4 regions of the Arthrobacter oryzae genome follow, and region 4 is predicted to be linked to each of the others. Evidence: riboswitches for the same ligand, from Rfam matches in the RefSeq annotation. Region 4 holds a riboswitch; each other region holds the start of a gene.
The links. Region 4 has a riboswitch for thiamine pyrophosphate ahead of thiO (glycine oxidase ThiO). Riboswitches for the same ligand answer to the same signal wherever they lie in the genome.
Positions count from the first base shown of each region.

Region 1 (7,803 bases), 360 kb from region 4:
TCCTCGACGTTGATGTCAAACAGGCCCGGCGGAGGGGTGACCAGGAGGTACTTTTCGCCGACGTTGACTTCAGGGACGATCTCTTCCACGAAGGGGATCAGGATTTCCTTGCCGTCGGTCGCCTCCACCTCGATGAGGTCCTGGACCGGAAGGGTGCGGAGCCCGGTCACCTTGCCGACGACGGCGTCGCCGACGCGGACGTCGAGGCCGACCAGCTCGTGCTCGTACCAGCCCTCGTCGTCGTCCTCGTCGAGCTCTTCGGTTTCGATGAAGAGTTTGGCGCCGCGGAGGGCTTCGGCCTGGTTGCGCGTCTCCACGCCCTCAAAGCCCAGCAGCAGGATGTCCTTGTTCCAGCGGGCACTGTCCACGGTCAGCGCGCCCACAGACGCAGGCTCAACCACAAACTCCGTGCCCGGTACGAACCTGTCCTCCGGCGCATCGGTCAGGACCTGGACGGTCACCTCGCCGCGGATGCCGTGCGGTTTGCCGATTCGTGCCACCTGAAGCTGCATCTGTTCCTCTGTTCGGGATTGTTTGGCGGAATTGCGGGGAAAACAGTCCGGCCCCTCCACCATTATCTGGTGAAGGGGCCGGACCTAAGGCAGGAATTGCGGGAGCGTTACCGGCGGCGGTCGGTGTCGACGACGTCGACCCTGACCTGTTCGCCGCCGGCCAGCGCCGCGACAACAGTGCGCAGTGCGCGTGCAGTGCGGCCCTGACGTCCGATCACCCGTCCGAGGTCGTCCTGGTGAACGCGCACCTCGAGGGTGTCCCCGCGGCGGTTGTTCTTGGCGCTGACCTTGACGTCCTCGGGACTGTCAACGATCCCGCGGACAAGGTGTTCGAGCGCTTCTGCCAGCAATTTACTCAGCCTCGGTGGTCTCTGCTTCAGCTTCGGTGGAAGCTTCGGCCGCCTCGTCCTTCTTGGCCTTCTTGGTGATGGCTTCCGGGATGATCACAGAACCCTTTTCCGGGGTAACGAAGGCTTCCTTCGGAGCTTTGGTCTTCAGGGTGCCTTCCTGGCCCGGCAGGCCCTTGAACTTCTGCCAGTCACCGGTGATCTTGAGGATCGCGGCAACCTGCTCGGACGGCTGTGCGCCGACGCCGAGCCAGTACTGGGCACGGTCCGTGTCGACCTCGATGTACGAGGGCTCTTCGGTGGGGTGGTACTTGCCGATCTCTTCGATCGCACGGCCGTCACGCTTCGAGCGTGCGTCCATGACAACGATGCGGTAGTACGGTGCGCGCATCTTACCGAAGCGCTTAAGGCGAATCTTTACGGCCACTTTTGTGGTCACTCCTGTTTCTGGAACGAGTTCGAACCCGGCGTTCTGCACCCGTGGGGCGGGCCATACTTGGGGGTTCTAAAAGGACAAGATCCGGACGCGGAGAGAGGGGCCACGCAGATCGAGTACCTGTTCATTGTGCCAGATCAGCGCCCGGATTTCGACTTGACACACGCCGGCCCGGTCAGGAGGACCAGACGTACAGGCCCGTCCGGTCGCCCGGGTCCACGCTGCCGGCCATCCGGGCAAGCCGCTGGACATACCCGAGGGCCTCTTCGGAGCCAAAAGGCATGTCCTCCTCGGCCGCCCACCTGGCCGCCACGTCCTCCAGGACGTTGCCTTCGCCTTCGGTCTCATAGCTCAGGAGTTCCGCGAGCGCCCGCACCATGGCCGCGGGCACACCCAGGAGCGAATCGCTCGCCACATCCACCATGGCCAGTTCGTAATCCGCGCCGGATGCGTGCACCGCCGCTCCCACCAGGTCGCCCAGCTGCTCGATCTCGAAATCGCTGATGTCCGGAATCCGCAGGGCGTCCGGGGCCGCAGGCCCGCCGCCGTCGAGGGCACCCGCGCGCTTGAGTGCCTCATCGTGCGTGGCAACAAAGATTTCGGTGAAACCCATGGAAATCGTCCTCATTCCGTCGGCGGTGTGATGGTCCGGCCGGGCAGCTTCGATGCCACCCCCCGGACTTCAGGCTTCAGCCTAACCCAGAAGGACGCGCAGGTCAGCGGACGGCCACGCGGATCCGGTTGCGCCACGGATCCTCAAACCGCAGCTCGGCTCCGGTGTGGTGCGACGCCACGCCGGCAACCCGCAAACGGTCGGCAAGAGCGCCGACGTCGTCCGTTCCCGGCACTTCGATCAGGACTTCGCCCAGCCCGAGCGTGTCCCGGCGGGGACCGGCGCCCCTGCTGTTCCAGACGTTCATCGCCATGTGGTGGTGGTACCCGCCGGCCGAGACGAACAGGGCCTGCCCGTGCCATCCGGCCGTCTTCTCGAAGCCGAGGGTGCCCACGTAGAAGTCATGCGCTGACTGTACGTCGCCCACCTGGAGGTGGACATGGCCGACGCCGGCGCCGGACTCGCGCTGCCCGCTCACCGCCTCCTCGGTCAGGAACTCCTGCAGGAACCGCTGCGGCGGCAGGGCAAGGCTGTCCATGACCACATTGGTACCCTCCCAGGACCAGGCCTCACGCGGGCGGTCCCAGTAGAGTTCAATGCCGTTGCCCTCGGGGTCGTTGAAGTAGAAGGCCTCGCTGACGAGGTGGTCGGCGCTTCCCGTGAACAGCCGCGGTTCATACCGGGCCGCCGAGGCAACCGTGGCTGCGAGCGCGGGGCGGTCCTCGAAGAGCAGCGCCGTGTGGAACAGCCCGGCTTCACCCTTGCCCGGGAGGTTCAGTTCCGGTGCCGGCGCCAGGTGGACCAGGGGTTTGCGCGCCGGCCAAGGTACACGCCGCCGTCCTGCTCGGCCACGACCTCCAGCCCGAGCGCCCGCTGGTAGTAGTCCGTCATCAGCTTGATGTCGCCCACCTTGAGCATCACCGTGCCCATGGCGAGGCCGGCGGGCAGGACGTCCTTGCTGCTGGATTCCATGGTCATGGCAACTCCCAAACTCCCGAAACTTTGCCGCCGGTGCCGGCGACGCTTACATGGAGTTAAATTACTTGAAGCTTCAATTTATTCCTAACGGAGCTGGCTTCCCCGCAGAACGATGTGCCTGAGATTCAGCAGCGTGGCCGGATGGACCCTGGGATCCGTGTCGCACAGGACGACGTCGGCACTGGCACCTTCGGTAATGCCGTCCGCTCCCAGCCAATCCCGGGCGGCCCACGACGCAGCGCCGAGGGCCGCTGTCGCCGGCAGGCCGGCGGTGTGGAGCGCGATGATTTCATCCACGATCCGGCCGTGGCGGATGACGCTGCCCGCATCCGTCCCTGCGTAGATCGGCACGCCGGCGTCGAAAGCTTCCACGATCCGTTCGTTCCGGCGCTCCCACAGTGCGCGCATGTGTGCCGCGTACACCGGAAACTTCTGCTCTGCCCGGGACGCTATGTCCGGGAAGGTCGCAATATTGATGAGCGTGGGCACGATCGGAACCTGCTGGTCGACAAACCGGGGTATGTGCCGCGGCAGGAGTCCGGTTCCGTGTTCGATGCAGTCGATTCCGGCGTCGAGCATGTCATCCAGGGTGTCCTCGGCGAAACAGTGCGCCGTCACCCTGGCCCCTTCATCGTGCGCCGCCCGGACGGCGTCCCGCACCACGGCGGCAGGGAACGACGGCGCGAGGTCGCCGGCGTCGCGGTCTATCCAGTCGCCCACGAGCTTGACCCAGCCATCACCCGCGCGGGCCTGCTTCCGCACTGCCTCGACCAGGCCGTCCGGCTCCACTTCGACGGCAAACCCCCTGAGGTACCGGCCGGTCCGGGCGACATGCCGGCCGGCGCGGATGATCCGGGGCAGCTCCGGGCGCTGCTGGAGCCAGCGTGTGTCGTGGACGGCGCCGGCATCACGGACCAGCAGTGTTCCCGCGTTCCGGTCCGTGGTGGCCTGCTCCTCAGCCAGGGAATCCGGAACGTCACCGGCGGGTCCCAGCCCGATGTGGCAGTGGGCATCCACCAGGCCGGGAAGGACCCAGCCGTCAAGCACCACGTCCGGCGGAGCGGCCGGACGGCTGAATGTCAGCCGGCCGTCCACGGCCCAAAGGCCCCGCCGCTCCTGGTCCGGGGCAGTGAGCACGGTCCCGCTGAATTCAATGACGCCACGCATGCTTCAAGCCTAAACCTGCCCGTCCCGTCACCGCCTCGCACCCTGCGCCCGGTGTCACAGCCGGTGTTGTTGGGGACCCTCGCGATGCCTTGTGGTAGCTTCGTCTACGACCACACGGGTGCCCTTGCAGGGGCTGAGATCGGGCTGATGCAGCCTGCGACCGTTGAACCTGTCCGGGTAATGCCGGCGAAGGAAGTGAGTATTCCGTGAATACACCAGAAACACAGCTCTCCCCTGCCCAAAAAGAAACGCAGTCCCTGAAGTCACATTCGTTGGCATTCATCAACGACGAAGCCACCGGGATCCGCGTGCCGGTGACCGAGATTGCCTTGGAGGACTCGCCGGGCGGGACAGCAAACCCGCCGTTCCGGGTGTACCGGACGGCCGGGCCGGGCAGCGATCCCGTGGTGGGGCTCGAACCGTTCAGGACCCGTTGGGTTGAAGCCCGGGCCGACACCGAGCCGTACAGCGGCCGGGAACGCAACCTGCTCGACGACGGCAGGTCCGCCGTGCGCCGCGGTGCCGCCTCGGCGGAGTGGAAGGGCGCGCAGCCGGTGCCCCGCCGCGCCGTCGACGGCAGGACCGTCACCCAGATGCATTACGCCCGGCAGGGTGTGGTGACTCCCGAGATGCAGTTTGTCGCCCTCCGCGAAAACTGCGACGTGGAGCTTGTCCGCAGCGAAGTGGCTGCCGGCCGCGCCATCATCCCCAATAACATCAACCACCCGGAATCCGAGCCGATGATCATCGGCAAGGCCTTCCTCGTCAAGATCAACGCCAACATCGGCAACTCGGCCGTGACCAGCTCCATCGCCGAAGAAGTGGACAAACTGCAGTGGGCCACCCAATGGGGTGCCGACACGGTGATGGACCTGTCCACTGGTGACGACATCCACACCACCCGGGAATGGATCATCCGCAACTCCCCCGTGCCGATTGGCACCGTGCCCATCTACCAGGCGCTGGAGAAGGTCAACGGCGAAGCCAACAAACTCACCTGGGAGATCTTCCGCGACACGGTGATCGAACAGTGTGAGCAGGGTGTGGACTACATGACCATCCACGCCGGAGTGCTGCTGCGCTATGTGCCGCTGACGGCCAACCGTGTGACTGGCATCGTCTCGCGCGGCGGATCCATCATGGCCGGCTGGTGCCTGGCGCACCACCAGGAGAACTTCCTTTACACGCACTTCGACGAGCTGTGCGAAATTTTCGCCAAGTACGACGTCGCGTTCTCCCTGGGTGACGGTCTGCGCCCGGGAGCGACGGCGGACGCGAACGACGCGGCCCAGTTCGCCGAACTGGATACCCTGGCGGAACTGACCCAGCGCGCCTGGGAGTTCGACGTGCAGGTGATGGTGGAGGGACCGGGGCACGTGCCGTTCCATCTGGTCCGCGAAAACGTGGAACGCCAGCAGGAACTCTGCAAGGGCGCACCGTTCTACACCCTGGGGCCCCTGGTCACGGACATCGCCCCGGGCTACGACCACATCACGTCCGCGATCGGCGCCACGGAAATCGCCCGCTACGGCACGGCCATGCTCTGCTACGTCACGCCGAAGGAACACCTGGGCCTGCCGAACAAGGACGACGTGAAGACCGGTGTGATCACCTACAAGATCGCCGCCCACGCGGCGGACCTCGCCAAGGGCCACCCGGGCGCGCATGAACGTGACGACGCATTGTCCAAGGCCCGGTTCGAATTCCGCTGGCGGGACCAGTTTGCACTCTCGCTGGACCCTGTCACTGCGGAAGCCTTCCACGACGAGACGCTGCCTGCAGAACCGGCCAAGACAGCGCATTTCTGTTCCATGTGCGGGCCCAAGTTCTGCTCCATGCGCATCAGCCAGGACATCAGGGACGAATACGGTTCAGCCGAGGCCCAGGCCGCCCTCGCCGAGATGGCGGCAGGCATGCGGGAAAAGAGCGACGAATTCCTGGCAGCCGGCGGAAAAGTCTATCTCCCGGAGCTGCAGCTACGACGCCCGTGAGTGCTGGCGGCGGCTGACTTCTGCGATGAACGACCGGATGAACCGGTCGCCCTCCATCGAGTCCTGGGGCCGGTGTCCGCCCGCGGCAACGCGGTGCTGGGCACCGGTTTCGCGCAGGTAGCCGGCGATCTCCTCGTAGAGCGGCTCCCAGCCGCCGGTGAGGACCAGTGTGGGGACACCCGGAACGATGTCCAGCGGCGCCTCCCACGGAGGGGCCTGCAGCCGGAGCCGGCGTGCGGCGTTGAGCGCCTCCGGCGTGGACGGCCCATCGCTGTGCACGGAAAACGCGCGCCGGACGAATTCCCGCTGGAAGTCGTCGTCGCCAAGCTGGTGCCGCACGTCGAACAGCGGCTGCATCAGGGCACGGTGCGCGGCACTCGCAGGCAGTTCAGCGGTCAGGGAGAGGCAGGCAGGCTCCACAAGGACGAGGGACTGCACCAGGTCCGGACGCTCCACGGCGGCCATCATGGCCGCGATGGCACCCTGGGCGTGCGCCACCACATGGCCGCCGGAGGCACCACGGCCCCCGTCCGCCAAAGCACCCAGCACGATCCGGGCATCGGCATGGAAGTCCGAGTCGAGGGGTTCCGCCGACGCGTCAAAGCCGTGGCGGCGCAGGAACAGAGCGTCGTAGGCCAGGGCCATGCCGTGCTGCTTGGGCCACGCGGCGGACCCGAAGGCCCCCGAACCGTGGACGAACACTACGCGCTGCTTAAACATGCCCCAACCCTATGGCAAAGTACGCCGCCAGGAGCTACTTGCTCCCGCCGAGGAACTTGTCGAAGCCCTTGGGCAGGTTGAGCTGGGACGGATCAAAGTCCGCGCCCTGCTGCCCGAAGGCGGCACCGGTGGGAAGTGCCTTGCTGGCGTTCGCGCGCCTGGCCTCGGCATCACGGAGCTCCTGGGCGGCCTTGGCCGGGTTTCCGGACTTGGCCTTTTTCTTGGGTGCGTTCTTGGCCCCGCCCTTGCGGGCTCCGCCGCCGCCTCCCATTCCCGGCATTCCCGGCATGCCGGGCATTCCGCCGCCCGCCGCCATTTTCTTCATCATCTTCTGCGCCTGGGCAAACCGCTCCAGCAGGCCGTTGACGTCGGACACGTGCATGCCCGAGCCCTTGGCGATGCGCGCCCGGCGTGATCCGTTGATGATTTTGGGGGCAACGCGCTCGTGCGGGGTCATGGAACGGACAATCGCTTCCACCCGGTCGATTTCGCGTTCGTCGAACTGTTCCAGCTGCTGGCGGATGTTCTGCGCCCCGGGCATCATCATGAGCATCTTCTTCATGGAGCCCATGTTGCGGATCTGCTGCATCTGGGCCAGGAAGTCATCAAGGGTGAAGTCCTCCTGGTCGGCGAACTTCTTCGCCATCCGGGCCGCTTCGTCCTTGTCCCACGACTTCTCGGCCTGCTCGATCAGGGTGAGGACGTCACCCATGTCGAGGATGCGGGACGCCATGCGGTCGGGGTGGAACAGCTCAAAGTCGTCGACGCCTTCGCCCGTGGAGGCGAACATGACGGGCTTGCCGGTGACCGATGCGACGGACAGCGCGGCACCACCGCGGGCGTCGCCGTCGAGCTTGGAAAGGACGATGCCGGTGAAGTTGACACCCTCATCGAACGCCAGCGCCGTGTTCACGGCATCCTGGCCGATCATCGAGTCAATGACGAAGAGCACTTCGTTCGGGACGATCGCCCGGCGGATCTGGCGCGCCTGTTCCATCATGTCGGCGTCCACGCCGAGGCGTCCGGCGGTGTCCACGAT
Region 1 covers NZ_CP132204.1:4,460,004-4,467,806, forward strand. Annotated here, with positions in the region: gene rimM (ribosome maturation factor RimM) at 1-512, opposite strand, end outside; gene Q8Z05_RS20575 (RNA-binding protein) at 620-862, opposite strand; gene rpsP (30S ribosomal protein S16) at 864-1,286, opposite strand; gene Q8Z05_RS20585 (hypothetical protein) at 1,471-1,908, opposite strand; partial or broken gene Q8Z05_RS20590 (VOC family protein) at 2,012-2,886, opposite strand; gene Q8Z05_RS20595 (amidohydrolase family protein) at 2,971-4,053, opposite strand; TPP riboswitch at 4,158-4,265, shown strand; gene thiC (phosphomethylpyrimidine synthase ThiC) at 4,260-6,044, shown strand; gene Q8Z05_RS20605 (alpha/beta fold hydrolase) at 6,030-6,764, opposite strand; gene ffh (signal recognition particle protein) at 6,799-7,803, opposite strand, start outside.
Region 1: it holds a riboswitch for thiamine pyrophosphate, as region 4 does, so the genes downstream of both, thiC (phosphomethylpyrimidine synthase ThiC) here and thiO (glycine oxidase ThiO) in region 4, are expected to answer to the same signal.

Region 2 (7,803 bases), 1.2 Mb from region 4:
GTCCTCGTCCCCGGGCCACTCCGCCAGCCCGGCAGGAACGGGAGTGTCGTCACCCAGATGAACGGGCATGCCTTCGGCGTTGGCCTGGATCAGTCCTTCGTCGCTGACGGTGTTCCCGCAGACGCAGGTAATGGTGGTGACATCGTGGCCGGTGACTTGTGCGAATTCGGTTTCCATGGCGCACTCCGGGGTAGTAGGAACCTGGTCAGGACTGGCGAACGCGCAACAGCACCGGCGCCGCCTCGCGCGCGGCGGCGGCTTCGGCCTGGCGCATGGTGACATTCACTGCATGGGCCACCACGGCGGCCAGCCCGGAGGCAGCGTCCGACGTCGCGTCAAGGTTCTCCTGCATGGCGCGGCGCTGCTCTTCCGAACCGGTCCCCCGGTCCAGGATTCTCCGCACGCCTTCCCGGGCCAGTTCCAGCTCGCCCTGTTCAGCCAGGACCGGCGCCACGTAATCCACCAGGGCCTCCGCCACTTCCGCGGCGGGAGCCGGACGGAAGGTGCCGAAATCGAGCAGGTCGCTGCGAAGCCCGCAATTGCTGGCCTGCCAGGCGGCCATCCGCAGGAGCACGGTGGGTACAGGGGCCGGGTCCACACCGGACCGCCACTCCCGGCTTGCCGATTCCACCAGTCCGCGCACCAGGACGGCAATCAGGGCTGCGTCCTCGGCCTGCAGGCAGACGTCGGCCACGCGGACCTCCACTGTGGGGTGGTTCCTGGAGAGCCTCGCATCGAAATAGATCATGCCCTCGTCCAGGAGCACGCCGCTGTCCAGCAGACGGGTGACCACACGCCGGTACATGGAGTGGGTGCCGAAGATCTGGGACGGCCCCGACGTCGGCCAGCGGTTCCAGGCCTGCGTGCGGTAACTTTCGAACCCGGTCTCCACGCCGTTCCAGTATGGCGAGTTGGCGCTCAACGCCGTGAGGACCGCCAGCTTGTCCCGGATCCGGTCGATGACGGCAACGCCTTCTTCGGGGGACTCGACGAACGTGTGGACGTGGAACCCGCAGGTCAACTGTTCATGGACGGTCAGCCCGAAGCGCTCCTGCATGGTGGCGTAGCGGGGGTTCGGCGTGGTGTGCGTCGTGGAGGCAATCGGCGAAGTAGCGAGCGCGGCCACCCGCGCATTGTGCTTCTTCGCGGCGGTGTCCGCCAGGGCTCGGCCCTGGCGGATCTGCAGGAGCAGCTCCGCATAGTCCAGGCACGGGCGGGTCTGGGTCTCGATCTGCTCAAGCTTAAGCTCAGCCGTCAGCCCCGTGTCGCCGTCGGGCCGGGCAGGATCGTGGGGGTCCGGGATCCGCGGCTTGTCCGGCGCGTCGTCGGCAGCGAGCTTCCGCCCTGTCAGGAGGGCGTCCGCCAGCGCCAGCGGCTCCCCGGTCACGGGGTCCACAATCAGCAGCTCTTCCTCAACCCCGAAAGTTCGCATGCATACATTGTGCCCCCGTGACGCGCTGTTAGACAGGAGCCGGGACTGGACAGGGCCGGATACTGGAGCGGCACCGCAACGGAGCCGTCATCCAGCCACCGTACGGTCAGTCCTGGAAGTACTCGATCTTCGCGCCGATGGTGTTGAGGCGCTCGGCCAGGTCCTCGTATCCGCGCTCAATCACGTAGATGTTGCGCAACTCGGAAACCCCGCGGGCCGCCAGCATGGCCAGCAGGATGCAGGCGGCCGGCCGGAGGGCCGGAGGGCAGCCCACTTCCGCGGCGCGCCACCGCGTGGGTCCGTTCACGTAGATCCGGTGCGGATCCAGCAGCTGGACGCGGGCTCCCAGCTTGTTCAGCTCGGTCAGGTAAATGGCGCGGTTCTCGTAGACCCAGTCGTGGATCATGGTCTGGCCTTCGGCGTTGCCGGCAATGACGGCGAAGAAGGGCAGGTTGTCGATGTTCAGCCCGGGGAACGGCATGGGGTGGATCTTGTCCGCGGGAGCATGCAGCACTGAGGGCTTGGTGGTGACGTCCACCAGCCTGGTGCGCCCGTTGCGGGCAAAGTACTCGCCGGAGATTTCCAGTTCCTGGCCCATCTGTTCCAGGGTGGCGAGTTCGATCTCCATGAATTCGATGGGGACCCGGCGGATGGTGACCTCTGAATTGGTCACGATGCCGGCGGTGATGAGGCTCATCGCCTCAATGGGGTCCTCGGACGGGAAGTATTCAATGTCGACGTCGATGGACGGCAGCCCGGTGATCTTCAGCGTGGTGGTGCCGACGCCGTCGATCTGCACGCCCAGGCCCTGCAGGTAGAAGCAGAGATCCTGGACCATGTAATTGGGGCTGGCGTTGCGGATCACGGTGGTGCCGCGGCGGTGCGCAGCCGCCATGATGGCGTTTTCGGTGACCGTGTCACCGCGTTCGCTCAACACAAAGGTGCGGTTGTCGCCGTCGGCCGGTGGTGCCTGCACGGAGTAGAAGCCGGACGTGGCCTCCACTGACAGGCCGAACTGGCGCAGGGCCTGCATGTGCGGCTCCACGGTGCGGGTGCCCAGATCGCAGCCGCCCGCGTACGGGAGCCGGTACTCGGCGGACTCGTCCAGGAGCGGCCCCAGCAGCATGATCACGCTGCGGGTGCGGCGGGCAGCGTCCACGTCCATGGAATCCAGGTCCAGGACGGCGGGGCGGCGGATCTGCAGGTCATTGGCGTTGAGCCAGGTGCATTCGACGCCGATGCTGGTGAGGACCTCAACGATCCGGTTCACTTCCTCGATCCGGGCCAGCCGGCGCAGCGTGGTGGTGCCGCGGTTGATGAGGCTGGCGCAGAGAAGGGCCACGCCGGCGTTCTTGCTGCTGTTGACGTCCACTGAACCGGAGAGCGTGCGGCCGCCTTCCACCCGGAGGTGCGTCATCTGCGGCCGGCCCACCTTGACGATACTGCGTCCCACGATGGCTTCGAGCCGCTGGATCATCTTGAGGCTGAGGTTCTGCTTGCCCTGCTCCATCCGGGCGATGGCGCTTTGGCTGGTGCCCAGCTCGCCGGCAAGCTGCCCCTGGGTCCAGCCCTTCTCAGTGCGGGCATCGCGGAGCAGCAGGCCTACGTGTTCAGCAGTCTCTTGAGTCATAGGAAAAAAATATCACGCATGAGCTATTTCAGCGCGCAAATCACCCCGCACTGCCGCCAAGGTCACAGATTATTCTCCTGATGCGATATGGCGACGCGAACCATGCAGTTTACTGCTCGAGGAACACCATGTTCCACGTGCCCGCCCCTACTGCCGCGGACACGGCCGAAGCGGCAATCAGGAGCCCTCCGAGCACCACCCAGATGTCCAGCGTGCTGAACGTCGATTCACGTGCCCAGGTCCGCTGCGCACCGCCGAACCCCCGCGCCTCCATGGTGACGGCGAGGCGGGACGCCCGCCGGACGGCCTGGACCAAGAGTCCGAAGCTCTGCCCCAGGGTGGCCCGGAGCCGCTGCGCCGGGCTCCCGTGCGAGCCCACACCGCGGGCACGCCGGGCCATGCCGATGGTCTGCCATTCCTCAGCCATCAGGCCCACAAGCCGCATGGCCGCCAGCGTACCCAGCACAAAGCGGTGCGGCAGCTTCGCTTTCTGCGCCAGGGCGTCGGCCAGGTCCGTGGGGTCCGTGCAGCTCATCAGCAGCACCGCGGGCAGGGCGATCGCCACGCCCCGCAACAGGAATCCCAGCCCCAGCTCCAGCGAACCTTCGCTGATGGACCAAATGCCGACGTCGAGCAGGATCCTTCCGGTGTCCGGCGCCAGGATTGAGGTGCTCCAGCCGCCCAGCGCTGCCGCCAGTATCAGCGGCCAGCCCCGCTGCCAGAGCAGCACGACGGTCAGCCCGGCCAGGGGAAAAAGGAGCAGCTCAAAGGCAAGCGCAACAGAGGCGGACACCCAGTCGATGGACAGCGCCAGCACCACAGTCATCAGCATCACGACGGCGAACTTGGCCAGCGGATTGGCCCGCGTGAGCAGGGCATGGTTGGCGCCCAGGGTCAACGCTTCCCTCACGGTGCGGTCACCTCCGGGTTGTGCAGGCCGGGTTTCAGCGCAGCAAGTTTGAGTTCAGGCGCACCGAGTGTCAGCTCGGTGCCGCCCAGGACATCGCTGAACTCCTGGTCGTGCGTCACGGACACCACAGCGGTGCCGGCGTCGAGGAGCTCGGACAGGAAGGATGCCAGTTCCGCCCAGGTGTTGGCGTCCTGGCCGAAGGTGGGCTCGTCGAGGATCAACACGCGGGGATGGGCGGCCAGCACGGTGGCGACGGACAGCCTGCGCTTCTCCCCGCCCGAGAGCGTGTACGGGTTCGCGTCCACCAGCTTGCCCAGCCGGAGGCGTTCCAGGAGTTCATCCACGCGTTCCTCGCCGTGCCCCAGGTGCCGCGGGCCGAACATCAGCTCGTCCAGCACCCGGCCGGTGACGAACTGATGCTCCGGCTCCTGGAACACGGTGCCGATCCGCGAAATAAGCTGCTCCGCCTTCCACTTGTACGGATCAATGCCCGCGCCTTCGCTGAGGTCCACCGTCGCGGAGACCTTGCCTTCCACCGGCCGGAGCAGCCCGGCCAGGGTCAGCGCAAACGTGGACTTGCCGGAACCGTTGGGGCCGGTGATGGTCAGCGCCTGCCCGGTCCGGACCTGCGCCGTGATGCCGGACTGCACCGGGACGGGCGGGACGGCCTTGAAGCCCCTCCGGCGGGGACGTTCGCGGGAGACGGCCAGGTGCTCCGCTGCCAGCAGGAGGTTCCCGTTACCCGGCACTCCCCCCGAGGCCACGCCCGCGGGCGCCCCGGCATCACCGGGTGCTCCGCCCGCGGCACCGGACCGCGTCCGGGTCGCCGGGACGTACCCGGGCACCCAGACGCCGGCGGCGATGAGCAGGTCCCGCGCCTGTGCCAGGACCTGGTCCGGGGCGCCGTCCAGGAGCACTGCAGAATCCGTGGCGGATCCCGGCTGCAGCACCACGATCCGGTCCACGAGGTCTTTCCACACGCCGACGCGGTGTTCCACCACCACCATCGTTGCCCCGGTCTTATCCAGGCACCGGCCCACGGCGTCGCGGACTTCCAGCACTCCGGCCGGGTCAAGGTTGGCGGTGGGCTCGTCCAGGAGCAGCAGTCCCGGGCGCATGGCGAGGATGCCGGCGAGCGCAAGGCGCTGTTTCTGCCCGCCGGACAGGGCCGACGTCGGGTGGTCCAGCGGCAGGTGCGCCAGCCCGACGTCGTCGAGCGCCTCCCCGACGCGCGTCCAGATGTCCGCGCGGGGCACGGCAAGGTTCTCGGCGCCGAAGGCGACGTCGTCCCCCACCCGGGAGAGGACAACCTGCGTCTCCGGGTCCTGCTGCATCAGGCCGGCGGACCCTCGCCGGGCACGCGGCGGGGCGCCGTCGATCAGCAAGCTGCCGGTCTCGTCGGAGTCCTCGGCGTCCGGCGTGCCCCCGTGGTGGGCGCCGGCGTCGCTGTCTCCAAGCACGCCGGCGAGGGCGTGCAGCAGCGTGGATTTACCGGCGCCGGACGGACCGAGCAGCAGCACGCGTTCGCCCGGCCGGATGTCCAGGTCCAGGCCGCGGACGGCCGGCAGGGACCGGCCGGCGTGCCGCCAGCCCCAGCCGCGCGCCGTGACCGCTGCCGGGCGGACGTAGTCCGACGATGTCATGAGCAGTGTGCGTTCATCAGGAGAAGACGGGCTCCGTTGCTGCCTTGCGGGAGGCGAAGGAGCTGAGCACACCGGTCCTGGCCAAGCCGCGGGTGGCGATCCAGGACAGTGCACCGGCGATGACGGCTCCGGAGATGGCGGTGAAAATGATGTACGCCAGCTTGTCGCCGGCAGCGTAGGCGATGTTCCAGCCCCACGGAGCGAACGAGTCGTTCAGGCCACAGAAGAGGCCTGCAGCGGCACCGGCCAGCAGCGACACGGGCAGGTTGAACTTCTTGTACACGAACACCGCAAAGATGATCTCCGCACCGAGCCCCTGCACGAAGCCGGAGAACAGCACCGACGCACCGTACTGCGAGCCCATGATCAGTTCTCCCGTGGCGGCTACCGATTCACAGAACAGGGCGGCGCCCGGCTTGCGGATGATCAGCATGCCCAGGACGGCGGGAATCATCCAGCCGCCGGCAATGAGGCCGGTCAGCGGCGGGTACACGGCGTTCATGGCCGGCGAAACCGCGGCGGCCCCCTGGGACCAGGCCCAGAAAATGACGCCGCCGGCCACTGCGATCAACGCGGCAACCACAATGTCCACCACACGCCAGCTGCGCTTGCTGTGTGGCAGTGTCTGCTTTGCAGAAATATCAGTCATGTCTTCCTCCTGAGGTACAGGAGGGGAGAGTGGTTGCCGGCGGGGCCGCGGCTTCCGCCGCCTGCTGCCGGTCACTCTGAGAACTCGACTCCCTTGCGCCGGTACTAACCGGATCAGGTTCGAGGGTCTGCGGCTGTCCGCACTCTCAGCGCCCGCCTCCGGTTCCCTGGACTTTTCCAGTGATGCCCGACGGCGACGCTCCCCTGTCGTATCAATTCGCCCTTGTGGGCGTGCATAAGTTTACACCCGCGGGCCCGCCGAATCCCGGGGCCGGTGTCACAATCGGCGGTGATCCGGCGGGGCTGATGCGGTTAGGCTAGGGGAAGTCCTGTTTCCGCCGTCTCCCACCTGTAAGGGGTACTGGATATGAGTTTCTTCATCAAGCTGTTTGGGACCGGAGTAAGCCTGCTGGCCGGGTTCGCCGGCACCAAGGCCGTCGACGTTGTCTGGGAAAAGGTCACCGGCCGGAAGCCCCCGAAGGGCGACAAGGATGACGTCCCCACCACCCTGCGCACCGCCCTGACCTTCGCGCTGATTTCGGCGGCTGTCAGCGCCATCATCCAGGTCCTGGCCAACCGCGGCACCCAGCGTGCGATCACGCGCTTCGCCAAGAGCCAGGACATCGTCTAGGTCCCAACCCAACCCGAGTTTTTGTCCAGATAACGCGAGCTAACCGGCCTCCACGTCGCGTTATCTGGACAAAAACTCTTTGCAGAGTGATCCCTAGGCTGATCCGCGCTGGTGGTCGTCCCCGGACCGCTTGCCCGGGTCCTGCGGCTCGGCAGTTTTCTTGTCGGCGGCCTTCAGCACCACGGCTTCCAGCTCGTCCACCGTCAGGAGCTCCCTGTGCAGGTGCTTGGTGCGGTAGCCGGCCCTTCCCACCATGTGCGCGGACACCGGAACGGTGAGCACCTGGAAGATCCACGCCACGAACAGCACCGGCCACACCCACCAGGTCCGCAGCTGCAGGCCCACCGAGGCCAGCAGCAGGAAGAGCCCCAGCACCTGGGGCTTGGTGGCCGCGTGCATCCTGCTCATCAGGTCCGGGAAGCGCAGCAGGCCGATCGCCGCGCCGAGGGACATCACGGCGCCCACCACCATAAAAACAGCCGACACCGTGTCAATGATGGCGTCCACGGAAGATGGTTCAGGATTCATTGGGCTGCTCCCGCCGGTCGGCCACGAAGCGCGCCACGGTCACTGATCCGATGAACCCGATGATGGACAGCGCCACCAGCAGCATCAGGTTGTTCAGATGCCTGTTCACGGCCATGTCGATGCAGAGCGTGGCGCCGATGATGGCCAGCAGCACGTCCGAGGCCAGCACCCGGTCCAGCAGGGACGGGCCGATGGCGATCCGGACGATGGCCCCGGCTGCCGCCAAGGACAGGATCACGGCCGTTACGGTCAGCACGATGTCCATCATGCGTCCACCTCCTGTTTCAGTGCGGCCAGTTCCTCTCTGGTGCCCATGATCCGGATCAAAGCCGCCTCGGCATCCCGGACCTCCTTGCGCAGGTTCACGATGTCCTCTCCGCT
Region 2 covers NZ_CP132204.1:1,373,653-1,381,455, forward strand. Annotated here, with positions in the region: gene Q8Z05_RS06370 (hypothetical protein) at 1-177, opposite strand, end outside; gene Q8Z05_RS06375 (glutamate--cysteine ligase 2) at 206-1,432, opposite strand; gene Q8Z05_RS06380 (UDP-N-acetylglucosamine 1-carboxyvinyltransferase) at 1,539-3,062, opposite strand; gene Q8Z05_RS06385 (energy-coupling factor transporter transmembrane component T family protein) at 3,172-3,972, opposite strand; gene Q8Z05_RS06390 (ABC transporter ATP-binding protein) at 3,969-5,615, opposite strand; gene Q8Z05_RS06395 (ECF transporter S component) at 5,632-6,264, opposite strand; TPP riboswitch at 6,337-6,479, opposite strand; gene Q8Z05_RS06400 (DUF4235 domain-containing protein) at 6,631-6,894, shown strand; gene mnhG (monovalent cation/H(+) antiporter subunit G) at 6,988-7,422, opposite strand; gene Q8Z05_RS06410 (monovalent cation/H+ antiporter complex subunit F) at 7,412-7,690, opposite strand; gene Q8Z05_RS06415 (Na+/H+ antiporter subunit E) at 7,687-7,803, opposite strand, start outside.
Region 2: it holds a riboswitch for thiamine pyrophosphate, as region 4 does, so the genes downstream of both, Q8Z05_RS06395 (ECF transporter S component) here and thiO (glycine oxidase ThiO) in region 4, are expected to answer to the same signal.

Region 3 (7,803 bases), 460 kb from region 4:
GGTGTCGGCCTCGGCTGGATCCTGCAGCTCGTCCTGATCTTCGCAGGATTCATCGAACCCATGATGTTCGTGGTGGGGTTCCTCTTTGCCGTTGCCTGGTGGTACGGCATCAGGACCGGAATCCGGATTGACCGGGAGGCCGGGCAGCGCGAACGGGAACAGGCCGAATGGGAAGCCGCGCACCCTGAAGACCAAAGCAACTAGACTTGTTTCCGAATCCCACCCCAAACACATTGGAGCAGTTGTGAGCATTGAGCGCACCCTCGTCCTGATCAAGCCCGACGGCGTGACCCGCAACCTGACCGGCGCCATCCTTGGCCGGGTTGAAGCCAAGGGCTACACCCTCACCGAGCTCAAGAAGGTCGACGCCAGCCGCGAACTGCTGGAGCAGCACTACGAGGAGCACGTGGGCAAGCCGTTCTACGAGCCGCTCGTCGAGTTCATGCTCAGCGGACCGGTCGTCGCGGCAATCTTCGAGGGCCACCGCGTGATCGAAGGCTTCCGTTCCCTCGCCGGCACCACCGACCCCACGACGGCGGCGCCCGGCACCATCCGCGGCGACTTCGGCCGCGACTGGGGCCTGAAGGTACAGCAGAACCTGGTCCACGGTTCCGATTCCGTCGAGTCCGCCGAGCGGGAGATCAAGATCTGGTTCCAGGACTAACAAGGCCCCAGCGCGAGCGGGCACTTAAGCACCCTGCCCCCAGCGCGAGCGTACAGTTGAGGCCCCCGTTTCCGAAGAAACGGGGGCCTCAACTGTACGCTCGCGCTTTTTCTTTGCCCTAGTAGCCGCCCTAGTAGCCGGACGTTCCGATGAAGACCTGGATGAAGGCAAAGAAGATCGTGGCGATGACGGCCACGTAGAGCAGGGCGGTGACAATCCAGCCGGAGTCGCCGGCGATTTTCGCCGCGCCGGCCGGAACCTTGATCACTCCGTGCGTGATGTTCCGGACCGTGACCCACACAAAGAGCGGAATCATCGCGGCCCAGACCACCATGCAGAACGGGCACAGGATGTGGATGGAGTACAGCGCCTGCGACCACAGCCACACCACGAAGGCAAACCCGAGGGTCACACCGGCCTGCAGGCCAAGCCAGTACCAGCGGGCAAACTTGGCGCCGGAGAGCACCGCCATGCCGGTGGTGATCACGACGGCGAACGCCACGATGCCGATGAACATGTTGGGGAAGCCGAAAAGGGAACTTTGCCAGGTCTGCATCACGGCACCGCAGGAAACCCACGGGTTGACGTCGCAGGCGGTGACATGGTTCGGATCCTTGAGCACCGCAAGCTTTTCCAGGACCAGGGCGCCCGAGGCGAGCCAGCCGATAACGCCGGTGATGACCAGCAGCCAGCCGAACTGTGTGTCCCTGGTCATGGGAGGCAGGCTCTCCCTGGCCGCTTCACGCTCGCGGAGGTCGCCGTCCGCCACGTTGTTCTGCATGGAATTGGAGATGCTGGGCATGGGATGTTGCGTCCTTTTTCTCGAGGGCTCCTCGCCCTGATTGTAACGCCGGAGGCTGGAAGGCGGGCACAGACTCCGGCCGGCGGCGCCCTGATTGTGCGCCGGATCTCCCCGCTTCCACCGTGTTTGAGTGTCCGTATGAGAGAATGAAGCTGGCTGGAAGTCGATCCACATTCGAATTCCGGTCCGGTGGCTTGTTTGCAAGACCGCCAATGATGAGCAGGGCACGCTCCGGATCCACGACAGATCCCGGCCTCCCCGCAATGCCATTGGACGGCACCTGGTTGTGGCTTTCAGGAACAACGGGTTTCAGAACAACGCTGCCGGCCCTCCAGGGCTGCCGCACCCCACTGCCGGTGCGAACCTGAGGGTATCCAATTGACTTCTGTCAACGCCTGCGGGTTTTGACAATATGTGCCCCCAAGGGTGCCGGATGTGGCGGTGCGTCAGGGGCAGGAGTGTCGCTACATATGGATAATGACCAGGTCCTAGCCGTTAACGAAGAATCCGCTGCTAGCGAAGAGGCAGCAGCGCCCCAGCCGCCCAGGAGGGCCATCCGGACAAGGCGCAAGGCCGTTCCGAAGGCGGAGGCAGTCGAAGCCGGCGCATCCGCGGACGCTGACGGAGCCCCGGCGGTCGAGACCCCGGCGGCCGAAGCCGGTGCGCCGGAGGCTGTGGAGGAGAAGGCCCCGGCCCGGCGCAGCCGCTCACGCAAGAAGGTGGAGCCTGCCGAGCCGCTTCCGGTCTTCGCAGAAGACGCCGCCGCGCACGGTGATGCCCTGGCTGAGGCGGGCCAAGCAGGGGAGCCCGGACCCTCGGCGCCGGCCGAAGCCGCCGCCGTTGAAAAGCCGGTCCGTCGCCGCGCCTCTCGTGCCAAGGCTCCCGCTAAGGCAGCCGAAGCCGCGCCGGTCGAGCCTGCCGCGCAGAACGCAGCGCCCGTTGCCGAAGCCTCAACAGCCGAGGAAGAAGTGGCCGCGACGGGCCAGGAATCTGCACCCCGGGAAGCTCCTGTCCAGGATTCATCCACGGCCCAGGCGCCCGGTGTGGCGGCAGATACCGAGCCTGATGAGACTGCAAAGTCCGAAACCGCCAGCCCCGTCGGTGCGCTCTTCCTTGAGCCCGGCTCGGTCACTTCCATGATCTTCCAGGCGCCGGACCTGAGCACCGTGCTACGGCCGGCGGCCACGCCAGCCGTAGCCAAGGATATCGACGAGGAAGACACAGAAGACGACGGCGAGGAAGGCGAGGCCGGTGGCTCCCGCCGCCGTCGTAGCCGCGGACGCCGCGGACGCAGCCGCGTGACTGACCGGGAAGCTGCTGGCGAAGCCGAACCTGCTGAAGGTGCTGCCGATGACGAGGACACCGATGAGGAGTCCACCCGGACCACGGACGACGGCGTGACCTCCCGCCGTCGCCGCCGCCGCCGCCGCGGCGACCAGGACCTTGAGCTGACCGGCGGGGGAGATGACGACCCGCCCAACACGGTGACCCGCGTTCGCGCGCCGCGAGCCATCAGCGAAGCGCCGGTCAACAACCGCGTCACCTCCGTCAAGGGCTCCACAAGGCTCGAAGCCAAGAAGCAGCGCCGCCGCGAGTCCCGCGACACCGGCCGCCGCCGCACAGTCATCACCGAGGCTGAGTTCCTGGCGCGCCGTGAATCCGTGGACCGCCAGATGATCGTCCGCCAGCGCGACGACAGAATCCAGATCGGTGTCCTGGAAGACGGTGTCCTGGCGGAGCACTTCGTTTCCAAGACGCAGCAGGACTCGCTGATCGGCAACGTGTACCTCGGCAAGGTCCAGAATGTGCTGCCCTCAATGGAAGCTGCCTTCGTCGACATCGGGCGCGGCCGCAACGCAGTCCTTTACGCCGGTGAAGTCAACTGGGACGCCGTCAATCTCGAGGGCAAGCAGCGCCGGATCGAGAACGCACTGAAGTCCGGCGACTCCGTGCTGGTCCAGGTCACCAAGGACCCCGTCGGCCACAAGGGCGCCCGCCTGACCAGCCAGATCTCCCTGCCCGGACGCTACCTCGTGTACGTTCCCGGCGGCTCCATGACCGGCATCTCGCGCAAGCTGCCCGACGTCGAACGCAACCGCCTCAAGCGGATCCTCAAGGACCGCCTGCCGGAAGACGCCGGCGTGATTGTCCGTACCGCAGCCGAGGGCGCGTCCGAGGAAGAGCTGACGCACGACATCAACCGCCTGCGCGCCCAGTGGGAAGGCATCGAAGGCCAGGCCACGTCCACCAAGATCCTTGCCCCGGAGCTCCTCTACGGCGAACCGGACCTCACCATCAAGGTGGTCCGTGACGTCTTCAACGAGGACTTCTCCAAGCTGATCGTCTCCGGCGAGGAAGCCTGGGACACCATCGAGGCGTACGTGACGTACGTGGCTCCGGACCTGGTGGGCCGGCTCGAAAAGTGGACCAAGGATACGGACATCTTCGCCGCCTGGCGGATCGATGAGCAGATCCACAAGGCACTGGACCGCAAGGTCTTCCTGCCCTCCGGCGGCTCCCTCGTGATCGACCGCACCGAAGCCATGACCGTGGTGGACGTCAACACCGGAAAGTTCACCGGCAGCGGCGGCAACCTCGAGGAAACCGTCACCAAGAACAACCTGGAAGCTGCCGAGGAAGTGGTGCGCCAGCTGCGCCTCCGCGACATCGGCGGCATCATCGTGATCGACTTCATCGACATGGTGCTGGAATCGAACCGCGACCTGGTGCTGCGCCGCATGGTGGAGTGCCTCGGCCGCGACCGGACCAAGCACCAGGTTGCCGAAGTGACCTCGCTGGGCCTGGTCCAGATGACCCGAAAGCGCATGGGCACCGGGCTGCTGGAAGTCTTCGGCGAGCAGTGCGAGGCCTGTGCCGGCCGCGGCATCGTCACCCACGACGAGCCTGTGGAGCACCGCCGCGCCAACACTGTTGCCGCCGAGCACCACGTGCAGCGGACCGAGATCCAGCAGCAGCAGCAGCCCCGGACGGAGCGCAAGAGCCGTCGCCGCGGCAAGGGTGGCCAGCCGGTTTCCGAGGCAGCTCCGTCGACGCCCGCTCCGGCGCATCACGAGCCCACAGAAGCCGAACGCCATGCAAAGGCTGAGGCCACCCGCGTGGCGCTGGCGAACATCGCCGCGGCCGCGCACGCAGCCCACCTGCACGACGCCGAAGCGGGCCATGCGGCCCCGGCCGCAGCAGCCGCGGCACAGGCAGTAGGCCAGGCACTGGCAGCCCAGGCATCCTCCGGCCAGGCACCCTCCGGGCAGGCCGGGACTCCGGCCAGGCCCGGATCCGCGCCGGCGCAGCCCGCTGCCACGCAGGCAGCTCCTGCCGCAGTACGCCCGTCCAAGGCATCGGAAACTGAGGTGGCTGCTGCTGGACGTCCCGCGGCGGTCCTGACCTTCGGCGGCGAAAAGGTGGCGTTGCCGTTCGTTGAGCATGGCGGAGAAGCGCCTTCCCCGGGAGCTTCCCTGACGCTTGACCGGCTGGCTGAAGCCTTCGCGCACCTTGGCGAGCCTGTAGTGGCTGAAACTCCGGCGGCACCTGCCGAACCGCAGGTTGCGGCTCAGCCTGCGGTTCAGGCACCTGCCCACGTGCCGGCCGCCCAGGCGCCGGCAGCGCGTGCGGCTGAAGCGGACTACACCGATCACACTGCGGTGCAGGGCCGGGCGCGCCGTCCCCGCCGCAACCGGAGCGCCAGCCGTGCCCAGGGCGCAGCGAACGAGACGTCCGTGGAACACCACGAGACTGCTCCGGTAGCTGCGTCAGGTCACACCCACGAAGCAAAGGCACCCGAGCCGGCCCAGAAGGACGCGCCTGCCAAGGCACCCGCCAACGAACCGATCATCCTCGGCGTAGGTGTACCGGCCTCCGAGCTCTGATCTCAGGGCAGGTTCCACGAACTGACATCGCGGGTGCGGTCCGAGGCAGGCGTAGCAATACGCCGGTTTCGGGCCGCACCCGCGAGTTCGTTGCGGGGAAACAGTAGGCTAGGGGACTGACACGGGGTGCCGCGCACAGGGCCGGCTGAGATCCACACCCGTTGAACCTGTCCGGTTAGCACCGGCGAAGGGATGTCTCCTTTGGCAATATCATTCCTGCCCACGCCTGCCTCCACGGCAACCCCCTCAGCGTCCGGCGGCGCCCTCCTTCGCCGTACACCGAGGGTGCTGGCCATCGCCGGCTCCGATCCGTCCGGCGGGGCCGGGATCCAGGCGGACCTCAAGAGCATTGCCGCCAACGGCGGATACGGCATGGCTGCCATCACCGCCTTGACGGCGCAAAACACCCGCGGCGTCCGTGCCGTCCACGTGCCCCCGGCCGAATTCCTGACCGCCCAGCTTGAGGCCATCAGCGATGACATCAGCATTGACGCCGTCAAGATCGGCATGCTGGGTGACTCTGCGGTGATTGCCGCCGTCCGCGGCTGGCTGCAGAAGGCCCGTCCCGCCGTCGTCGTTCTTGATCCCGTGATGGTCGCCACCAGCGGGGACCGGCTCCTGCAGGAGGCGGCCGAGGCGGAACTGCGTGAACTCCTGCCCCTTGCCGACCTTGTTACGCCGAACCTGGCCGAACTGGCGATGCTCCTCAACGAACCCCTCGCCGGCGACTGGGAAGCGGCACTGGCCCAGGGCAAGCGCCTCGCTGCCCAGGCGGGCACCACCGTCCTGGTCAAGGGCGGACATCTCGACGGCGGTTCCTGCCCCGACGCGCTCGTCAACACCGAAGGGCTGCTCGGCCAGGACGTTGTGGTAGTCCCCGGCGAGCGGATCACCACCAGGAACAGCCACGGCACGGGCTGTTCGCTGTCCTCGGCGATGGCAACTGCGCAGGCACGGCTGGGGGACTGGGAAGCATCGCTGCGGGAAGTGAAGCCGTGGCTGCAGGGAGCGCTCCGGGAAGCCGAAGCACTGGAAGTGGGAACAGGCAACGGCCCGGTCCACCATTTCCACCATCTCGCGCCCAAAGGCGCGGACGCGCCGGCCGAAGGGCAGTTCGCTGCGGTGCTCCGGCAGGACGCCAGGCCGGACCTGGACGACATCTATGGGCTGGACTTCATCCGTGCCCTGGCCGACGGCACCCTCACCGAGCAGCACTTTGCGTATTACCTTGCCCAGGACGCCATTTACCTGAACGGCTATTCCAGGGTGCTGTCCCGTGCCGCCGCCATAGCCCCCACTGAGGCCGAACAGCTTTTCTGGGCGCGCGCGGCCCAGCAATGCCTCGAAGTCGAGTCCGAACTGCACCGGACGTGGCTCAGCACCCGGAAGGTGGACGACGGCCTGGGGCCCGTGACCAAGTCCTACGTGGACCACCTCCTGGCTTCGTCAGTTTCCGGCAGCTACGGAGTGCTCGTAGCCGCCGTGCTTCCGTGCTTCTGGCTGTACGCCGAGGTAGGTGCCACGCTTCATGGACAGTTCCTGGCGGCCGGCTCGCCGGCCAGCCACCCTTACGCCGAGTGGCTCCGTACCTACGCGGACGAGGAGTTCGCCGCGGCCACCAGGGAGGCGGTCCGCATCGCTGACGCCGCGGCCCGGGCGGCGTCTGAGGCGGAACGGCAGGCCATGCGGACAGCCTTCCGCCAATCGTGCCGCTACGAGGTGGACTTTTTCGACGCGCCGAGGCTGCATGCTGCACCGCAGAGGGTTCCGCAGCCGGTAGGATAGTGGGGCACGGTTCCGGAAGTCGTTGCAGCACCAGCCTGTATTACGCAGAGTGGCGCCTATCACGTACTGCCACCGGAGCCAGCCTCATTTGCGGCCGAAGGCAAAATTAGCGTATTCTAGATCTTCGGTGCTTACGCCAACACTTGGGTTATAACCTCAGGACGGTCCGTTTGGATTCCAAACGCATTGTCCGTGGATAACTCATGGGTTCCCCCGGGGAATCCACCGGCGTTGAGGCACAGCGTGAACCAGGCCAAACAATTTGGACCCAGGTTCCGCACGCAAATCTAGTAATAAACGTCGAGAGAAGTGAGTTCCCCAGTGGTGTACGCGATTGTCCGCGCAGGCGGCCGCCAAGAGAAGGTTTCCGTTGGAGACTTCGTTACCCTGAACCGCGTCCCCGGTGGAGCCGGCAGCACCATTGAGTTGCCCGCACTGCTCCTGGTAGACGGTGACAAAGTCACGTCTGCCGCTGCGGACCTGGCCAAGGTAACGGTTACGGCTGAGATCCTTCAGGACCTTCGTGGTCCGAAGATCGTCATCCAGAAGTTCAAGAACAAGACCGGGTACAAGAAGCGCCAGGGTCACCGTCAGGAACTGACCAAGGTCAAGATCACCGGTATCAAGTAACCTTCCGTTACTTTTCAGGTTTTCAGCAGATTCCCCAG
Region 3 covers NZ_CP132204.1:4,364,438-4,372,240, reverse strand. Annotated here, with positions in the region: gene Q8Z05_RS20120 (DUF4233 domain-containing protein) at 1-204, shown strand, start outside; gene ndk (nucleoside-diphosphate kinase) at 245-664, shown strand; gene Q8Z05_RS20110 (vitamin K epoxide reductase family protein) at 795-1,466, opposite strand; gene Q8Z05_RS20105 (ribonuclease E/G) at 1,937-5,350, shown strand; TPP riboswitch at 5,463-5,560, shown strand; gene Q8Z05_RS20100 (bifunctional hydroxymethylpyrimidine kinase/phosphomethylpyrimidine kinase) at 5,543-7,135, shown strand; gene rplU (50S ribosomal protein L21) at 7,457-7,765, shown strand.
Region 3: it holds a riboswitch for thiamine pyrophosphate, as region 4 does, so the genes downstream of both, Q8Z05_RS20100 (bifunctional hydroxymethylpyrimidine kinase/phosphomethylpyrimidine kinase) here and thiO (glycine oxidase ThiO) in region 4, are expected to answer to the same signal.

Region 4 (7,803 bases):
TCTGCGGCCCCCTGCTGCGCGGTCCCTGCCACTCCGGCAACCGTAGTTCCTGCCATGATGCTCAACCTCCCTGTACCGCGGTAACAAGTTCGACGTCGTCGCCCTCGGCGAGCGCCGTCACGAACCACTGGCTGCGGGGCACCACCTCGGAATTGCGTGCCACCGCCACGCCCAGCTTCCGGCCGTCGGCCGCCTGCCCGTTGGGGGCGAGGTTCCTGCCGGTGACCTGGCTGATGAGGGTGGTGACGGACGCGCCGTCGTCCACCGCGTGGACCGTGCCGTTCAGTGTGATGTTCATGCTGTTTCCTTGATCGGGGCAGGGGTGGGAAGTTTCGCGGGGGTGGCCGGAGGCCCGGAAAACCGGTCGGGCCGGAACGGCGCCCACCGCGGATCGGCCGTGCCGTCCAGGAGCTGTCTGCAGATGGAGGCTGCCGCAGGAGTGAGCAGGACGCCATGGCGGAAGAATCCGGTGGCAATGATGAGCCCCTGTACATCACCGCCGGTTCCGGCGTCCGCGACGCGCCCCAGCAGCGGCGCGTTGTCGGGTGTTCCCGGCCGGGCCCGGGCTGTGGCTTCCAGGAGTTCCAGTTCAGCGACGGCGGGTACCAGCACCTGCGCGTCACGGAGCAACTGGTAGACGCCGCCCGCTGACACGGCTGAGCCGGGCAGCCCTTCCGGCGCGGCCGGCCCGGCATGGTCGTTGCCGGCTCCTGCGAGGGCGTCTTCGCGCTGGGTGGCCCCGATCACCACCGTGCCATCCTGCCGGGGCACGATGTAGACGGGGACTCCGTGGACCATGCCGCGGACGGTGGATGTCAGCATCGGCTGCAGGTAGGCGGGGACACGCAGCCGCAGGATGTCGCCGTACACCGGGCGGAGCGGCAGCCGGAGGCCGGCCGGCAGTCCGCCGAGTGACGCTGCTTCCAGCCCGTTGGCGATGATGGTCTCCCCGGCATGCACGGTGCCTCCCCCGGCCAGGCCGACACCGGTGACCCGCCCGTCCTCCCAGAGCAGGCCGGCGGCCCGCTCACGCACGGCGCAGCCCGCCAGGGACTCCGCAAGCAGGGCCAGGAGCTTGCGGGGATCCACCTGGTGGTCGGCCGGGATGTCGAAGGCGCAGGAGATGCCCGGGCTCAGCAAGGGCTCGCGGGCACGCGCTTCCCTGACTGTCAGTGGTTCCACTGTGAGGCCGCTGGACCGCTGGACGCCGCGCAGGTCGGCGAGCGCCCGCCGGTCGGCGGCGTCGGCACCCACGGCGAGGGTCGACGTCGTGAGGTAACCGGTGTCCGGGCCGGCGCCGTCCCGGACACCGCCTTGCAGTCCGGCGGCGAAGGCCGGCCAGAGCCCTGAGGAGTGGAGCATGAGCTCCAGGAGCTCTTCCTCCTGGTAGTGCAGTTCGCTGACCGGGGCCAGCATGCCGGCGGCGGCCCAGCTCGCGCCCGTTCCGGGGGCGTCGTCGATGATCACCACGGACCTGCCCGACTCCCGGGCTTCCCAGGCGATGCCGTGGCCGATGATTCCGCCTCCGATCACGGCGACGTCGGCGCTGATGTCCGGGCGCGCGGCGGTGCAGCCTGCTGGAGGTTGCGGGGTCATTGTCATCCTTCCCTACGCCGGTACTAACCGGATCAGGTCAAGCGGTCGGCTCTGACGCCCTCTCAGCCCTGCAGCTTTGTGACAGCTGCAGCGGGCTCCCGCGGTACTCCACCAGTTTAGGGGAACTAGGCTGGTGCCATGACCGAGCAAGCCCTCCTCACCGATGCCCGCCTGTACCTCTGCACCGACGCCCGCACCGACCGTGGCGATTTCGGAGACTTCGTTGACGCCGCCTATGCCGGAGGCGTTGACATCATCCAGCTCCGGGACAAGAACCTGGAAGCGGCCGAAGAGCTCGAGCTGCTCGACGTGCTGGAAGCCGCGGCCCGCCGCCACGGCCGCCTCTGGTCGGTCAACGACCGCGCGGACATTGCCTCGCTCTCCGGCGCACCCGTGCTTCATGTCGGTCAGAAAGACCTCCCCCTGGCATCGGCCCGCAAGTTCCTCGGCAATGAAGCCGTCATCGGCCTCTCAACGCACAGTCCGGAACAGATCGATGCCGCCATCGCCGCATCACGCGGCCCCGGTGGCCTGGACTACTTCTGTGTCGGGCCGGTGTGGGCCACTCCCACCAAGCCGGGGAGGGCCGCCGTCGGCCTCGACCTGGTCCGCTATGCCGCGGCGGCCGCTGACGGCATAACCGCGTCCCAAACATCCGCTGCCGGCGCGGCGGCCGCTGGCGACGCCGGCACGGCGCAGCTGCCGTGGTTCGCCATCGGCGGCATTGACCTGGGCAACGTTGAGCAGGTGGTGGCTGCAGGCGCGCAGCGGATCGTGGTGGTCCGCGCCATCACCGAGGCCGATGATCCTGCCGCAGCAGCACGGTCGCTCCTGGCGGCCCTCGATGCCGGCTCCTGACTATCCGGCCAGGCCGAGCTCCGTCATCCGCCGTGAATGGTTCCCTGCCAGCCCGGCGATCAGCCCGCTGACCAGCTCGTTCGCCGCGGCAGTGTCCCCGCCGCCAATCAGGCGTCCCAGGAACGCATGCTCATGGCTGACCCGCTGCGCCTGCGTCAGTGCTTCGCCGAGCAGCCGCCTGGCCCATAGCGCAAGCCTGGAGGCGAGCCTGGGATCATCGGCCAGGGCGCCCCTGAGCAGTTCGCGGAGCACCTGGGTCGTCTCATCGGAGGCCTGGACCTGTTCGATGAGTTCCCGTGTGCCGGCGTCGACGTAGCGGGAGATGGCCCGGTAGAAGTCAGCGGAAACCGTATCGATGACATACGCCTTCATCAGTGATTCGAACCAGTCGCCCGGGCGCGTCCGCGAGTGGAAGAAGTCCACGGCTGCCTGGAACGGCAACATGGCGTCCTCCGCGTCGATCCCCATGTCCGCGAGGCGGGAGCTCACCAGCTCGTAGTGCTGGAACTCCACCACGGCAATCCTGCCGAGCACGGCCCGGTCATGGAGGGTGGGCGAATACCGCGCGTCTGCGGCGAACCGTTCGAAGGCCGACAGCTCGCCGTAGGCCATCATTCCGAACAGGTCTGCGACGAAGCGGTTGTAGTGAGCGGTGTCAGCCGGGGATAAGCTCATCGTCCAAGACTAATGGCGCAAATCGAGCTAATCTGACTTTCGTGTCACATCATCGCCTGACTCCCAGTGTCCACGAACAGACCAACCGGCTGGCCGAGGCCCTGAACGCGCTCCGTACGGAGCTGGAGCTACCCGGGCCGTTCCCTGAAGACGTCCTCGAGGATGCGCTGGCGGCCATTGCAGAGCACAAGATGCCGGACCTTGACCTGACTGCAGTGGAGTTTGTGACCATAGATCCCGCGTCCTCCACGGACCTGGACCAGGCCCTCTTCATCGAGAAGTCAGGGGACGGGTACAAGGTCTTCTACGCCATCGCCGATGTTCCTTCCTTCGTTTCACCGGGAGGGGCGCTCGACGCCGAGACACGTCGCCGGGGGCAGACGATCTACGCTCCGGACGGGCGGATTCCGCTCCACCCGGAAGTCATCAGCGAGCAGGCCGGCAGCCTGCTGGCCGGCCAGCTGTGCTCGGCCTTCGTGTGGGAGTTTGACCTGGACACGGCAGCCCGGGTCGATTCAGTGCTGGTGCGCCGCGCCAAAATCAGGAGCCGGGCAAAGCTCAACTACAAGGGCGTCCAGGCCGAGCTCGATTCCGGCACTGCTGTTCCTGTGCTGCAGCTCCTCAAGGAGGTGGGGCTCAAGCGCGTCGAACTGGAGCGGCTGCGCGGCGGCGCAAGCCTGAACATGCCGGAACAGGAAATCGAACAGACGCCCGACGGCGGTTACCGCATTGTCGCGGCACCCTCCCTCCCGGTGGAGGACTGGAACGCCCAGATCTCCCTCATGACCGGCATGGCTGCCGCGGACCTGATGCTCGACGGCAAAGTGGGCATCCTGCGTACCATGCCTGCCCCGGACGAACGGTCCCTCCTGCACTTCCGGCGGCAGACCAACGCCCTCGGCAAGCCGTGGGACGGCGAGGCGAGCTACGGGGAGTACCTGCGTTCCCTTGATCCCACCGATCCCCGGCAGCTGGCCATCCTGCACTCCGCCGGCATGCTGTTCCGCGGCGCCGGTTACACCCCCTTTGACGGCACGGTACCGGAGGCCGCCATCCAATCGGCCATCGGGGCTGCGTATGCGCACACCACGGCGCCGCTGCGGCGCCTGATTGACCGCTTTGTCCTGGTGATCTGCGAGGCGCTCAGCAACGGCACCGCGGTTCCCGACTGGGCCCGCGAGGCACTTCCTTCGCTGCCGGAAATCATGGCGGCCTCAGATCAGCTGGCCGCCAGGATGGAGCGGCTGGCCCTCGACACGGTGGAGGCGGCCCTCCTCGTCAACCACATCGGCCAGGAGTTCGACGCCGTGGTCATCTCCGGGTCGAAGCCGGGCAAGTCGAACGGGAACGGCGGCAACGGGAACGGGAACGGGCCGTCCGGCATTATCCAGATCGCAGACCCGGCAGTGACAGCCAGGTGCCCCGGGGAGCTCGAATCCGGCACGACGGTCCGGGTCAGGCTGGTCTCCTCGGACATCCGCACACGGGAGATCCAGCTGCAGCTCGTGGGGTGACTGCGGGATGGTTTCGGGCTGCGTCCGGGGCGTCAGTCGGAGGTTGTTGCGGTCAACAGCTAGACTGAGGGGGTAGTAATGGATGCCCGGTCGTTGATTTCCATGATTTTTGAATTCAACAAGCCCGCCCCTACGCGATCTTGAGATACACCCGCTGGTCCCCAGTGCCAGCATTTAGATAGCCCGCGATCGGCTTCCACTGGATTTGCTTGCGCGCCAGAGCGTGCTCCGGAACGGCCTTGCGGCCGGCCCCGTTGAGCAAGCAGCGCCAATGCCCAAATGAATAAGGAAACTCCCCTGTGAGTGAATTGCATACGCACCAACTTTTGACCGACGACACCGGCACGGAATCGATCGAGCCGGAAGAGACCATCATCTCGGACGAAAAACCGCACGAGATCGAGGAGAAATCCTTCGCCGACTACAACGTCCGCGCCGACATCGTCGAGTCCCTGGCCGACGCCGGAATCACCCACCCCTTCCCCATCCAGGCCATGACGCTGCCAGTGGCCCTCGCCGGCCACGACATCATCGGCCAGGCGAAGACGGGCACCGGCAAGACCCTCGGCTTCGGCATCCCGGCGCTGCAGCGCGTTGTGGGCCGGGACGACCCCGGCTTCGACAAGCTGGCCGTCCCCGGCGCCCCGCAGGCCCTCGTGATCGTGCCCACCCGCGAACTTGCAGTCCAGGTTGCCAAGGACCTTGAAAACGCGGCAAAGAAGCGCAACGCCCGCATCGCCACCATCTACGGCGGCCGCGCCTATGAGCCCCAGATGGAAGCCCTGCAGAAGGGCGTCGAAGTTGTTGTCGGTACGCCCGGCCGCCTGATCGACCTGTACAAGCAGAAGCACCTGAGCCTGAAGAACGTCAAGATCGTCATCCTCGACGAAGCCGACGAAATGCTGGACCTCGGCTTCCTGCCCGACGTTGAGACGCTCATCGCCGGCACCCCGGCGGTCCGCCAGACCCTGCTGTTCTCGGCGACCATGCCCGGTCCGGTCATCGCCATGGCCCGCCGCTACATGACCCAGCCCACCCACATCCGCGCTGCTGATCCGGACGACGAGGGTCTGACCAAGCGCGACATCCGCCAGCTGATCTACCGCGCCCACAGCATGGACAAGGTCGAGGTAGTCGCCCGCATCCTGCAGGCCCGCGGCCGCGGCCGCACCATCATCTTCACCAAGACCAAGCGCACCGCCGCCAAGGTCGCTGAGGAACTGGTGGACCGTGGCTTCGCCGCCGCCGCCATCCACGGCGACCTCGGCCAGGGCGCCCGCGAGCAGGCGCTGCGCGCCTTCCGCAACAACAAGGTTGACGTCCTGGTGGCCACCGACGTCGCCGCCCGCGGCATCGATGTTGACGACGTGACCCACGTGATCAACTACCAGTGCGTCGAGGACGAAAAAATCTACCTGCACCGCGTTGGCCGCACCGGCCGCGCCGGCAACAAGGGCACCGCCGTGACGTTCGTCGACTGGGACGACATGCCGCGCTGGGGCCTGATCAACAAGGCGCTGGGCCTGAGCTACCCGGAGCCCGTGGAAACCTACTCCTCATCGCCGCACCTGTATGAAGAGCTGGACATCCCGGAAGGCACCAAGGGCCGCCTGCCCCGCGACAAGCGCGTTCTGGCCGGCGTCGACGCCGAGGTCCTGGAGGACCTGGGCGAGACCGGGAAGAAGACCGGGCGCGGCAGCGCAAGGGACGGCGGCCGGGACAGTGCCCGCGGCACCGGACGCGACAGTGCCCGCGGCACCGCAAGGGACAGCGGACGCGACACCCGCCGTAGCGGCAGCGATGCCGGCGGACGCGCAGGTGACCGCCGCCGTCGTACGTCGGACAGCGGCGCCGCGGCAGCCCCGGCAGCAGAGGCCGCCCCCGTGGCGGCTCCGGCCGCGTCGGCGCCGGCCGAGGTGGACCGCGCCACGCGCGCACGACGCCGCACGCGCACCCGCCGCCGCAACGGCGAAGTGGTGGGCGGCGGGAACGCAGCGCAGGACGGCGCACACCACGGCAACGCCGAGGCCTAACAACGTCGATGACTGACACCGTCTGGGCGCCGGACGGCAGCAACCTGGTGGTACACGCGGATAACGCCGAGTACCTTCCCACGCTGCCGGACGGCGCCTTCACACTCATCTACGTGGACCCGCCGTTCAACACGGGCCGCGCCCAGAGCCGACAGCAGACCACCATGGTCCGCAACTCGGAAGGCGGCGGCGACCGCGTGGGCTTCAAGGGCCGCTCCTACGACACGATCAAAGGCGCCCTGCACAAATACGACGACGCCTTCAGCGACTACTGGTCCTTCCTGGAACCCAGGCTCGTGGAGGCGTGGCGGCTGCTGGCTGATGACGGCACCCTGTACCTGCATCTGGACTACCGGGAAGTCCACTACGCCAAGGTGATGCTGGACGCCATCTTCGGCCGCGAGTGCTTCCTGAACGAAATCATTTGGGCGTACGACTACGGCGCCCGCGCCAAGTTCCGCTGGCCCACCAAGCACGACAACATCCTGGTGTACGTCAAGAACCCGGCCACGTATCACTTTGACAGCGCTGAAGTGGACCGCGAACCCTACATGGCGCCGGGACTGGTGACACCCGAAAAGAGGGAGCTCGGCAAGCTGCCCACCGACGTCTGGTGGCACACCATCGTCTCGCCCACCGGCAAGGAGAAAACCGGCTACCCCACGCAGAAGCCGGAGGGCCTGATCCGCCGTGTCGTTGCGGCCTCAAGCCGCCCGGGCGACTGGTGCCTGGACTTCTTCGCCGGCTCCGGCACCCTGGGGGCCGTGGCCGCCAAACTGGGCCGGAAATTCGTCTGCGTGGACCAGAACCAGCCGGCCATCGACGTCATGGCCACGAGGCTGGGTGCCCACGCGACGCTGACCTCGTTCCCGCCCAACTGACTCGCATTTAACGTCGTCATTCTCGGTTTTGGGAGCGTTACTGCCAGTTAGTCGGGCCTGCACTTCAGGGACGGACGACGGCGGCGCCCGTGGCCTGCTCTTCAATCGCGGCCAGGACCTCTGGGGCGGTGAGGTTCTCGCCCAGCAGGTTCGGTTTGCCCGTGCCGTGGTAGTCGGAAGAACCGGTGACCAGCAGTCCGTGATCTTCGGCGAGCCCGCGGAGGAATTCCCGGCCCTCCTCCGGAT
Region 4 covers NZ_CP132204.1:172,395-180,197, forward strand. Annotated here, with positions in the region: gene Q8Z05_RS00765 (thiazole synthase) at 1-56, opposite strand, end outside; gene thiS (sulfur carrier protein ThiS) at 62-298, opposite strand; gene thiO (glycine oxidase ThiO) at 295-1,602, opposite strand; TPP riboswitch at 1,589-1,708, opposite strand; gene thiE (thiamine phosphate synthase) at 1,735-2,454, shown strand; gene Q8Z05_RS00785 (ferritin-like fold-containing protein) at 2,455-3,129, opposite strand; gene Q8Z05_RS00790 (RNB domain-containing ribonuclease) at 3,171-4,643, shown strand; gene Q8Z05_RS00795 (DEAD/DEAH box helicase) at 4,943-6,676, shown strand; gene Q8Z05_RS00800 (DNA-methyltransferase) at 6,685-7,557, shown strand; gene Q8Z05_RS00805 (PHP domain-containing protein) at 7,622-7,803, opposite strand, start outside.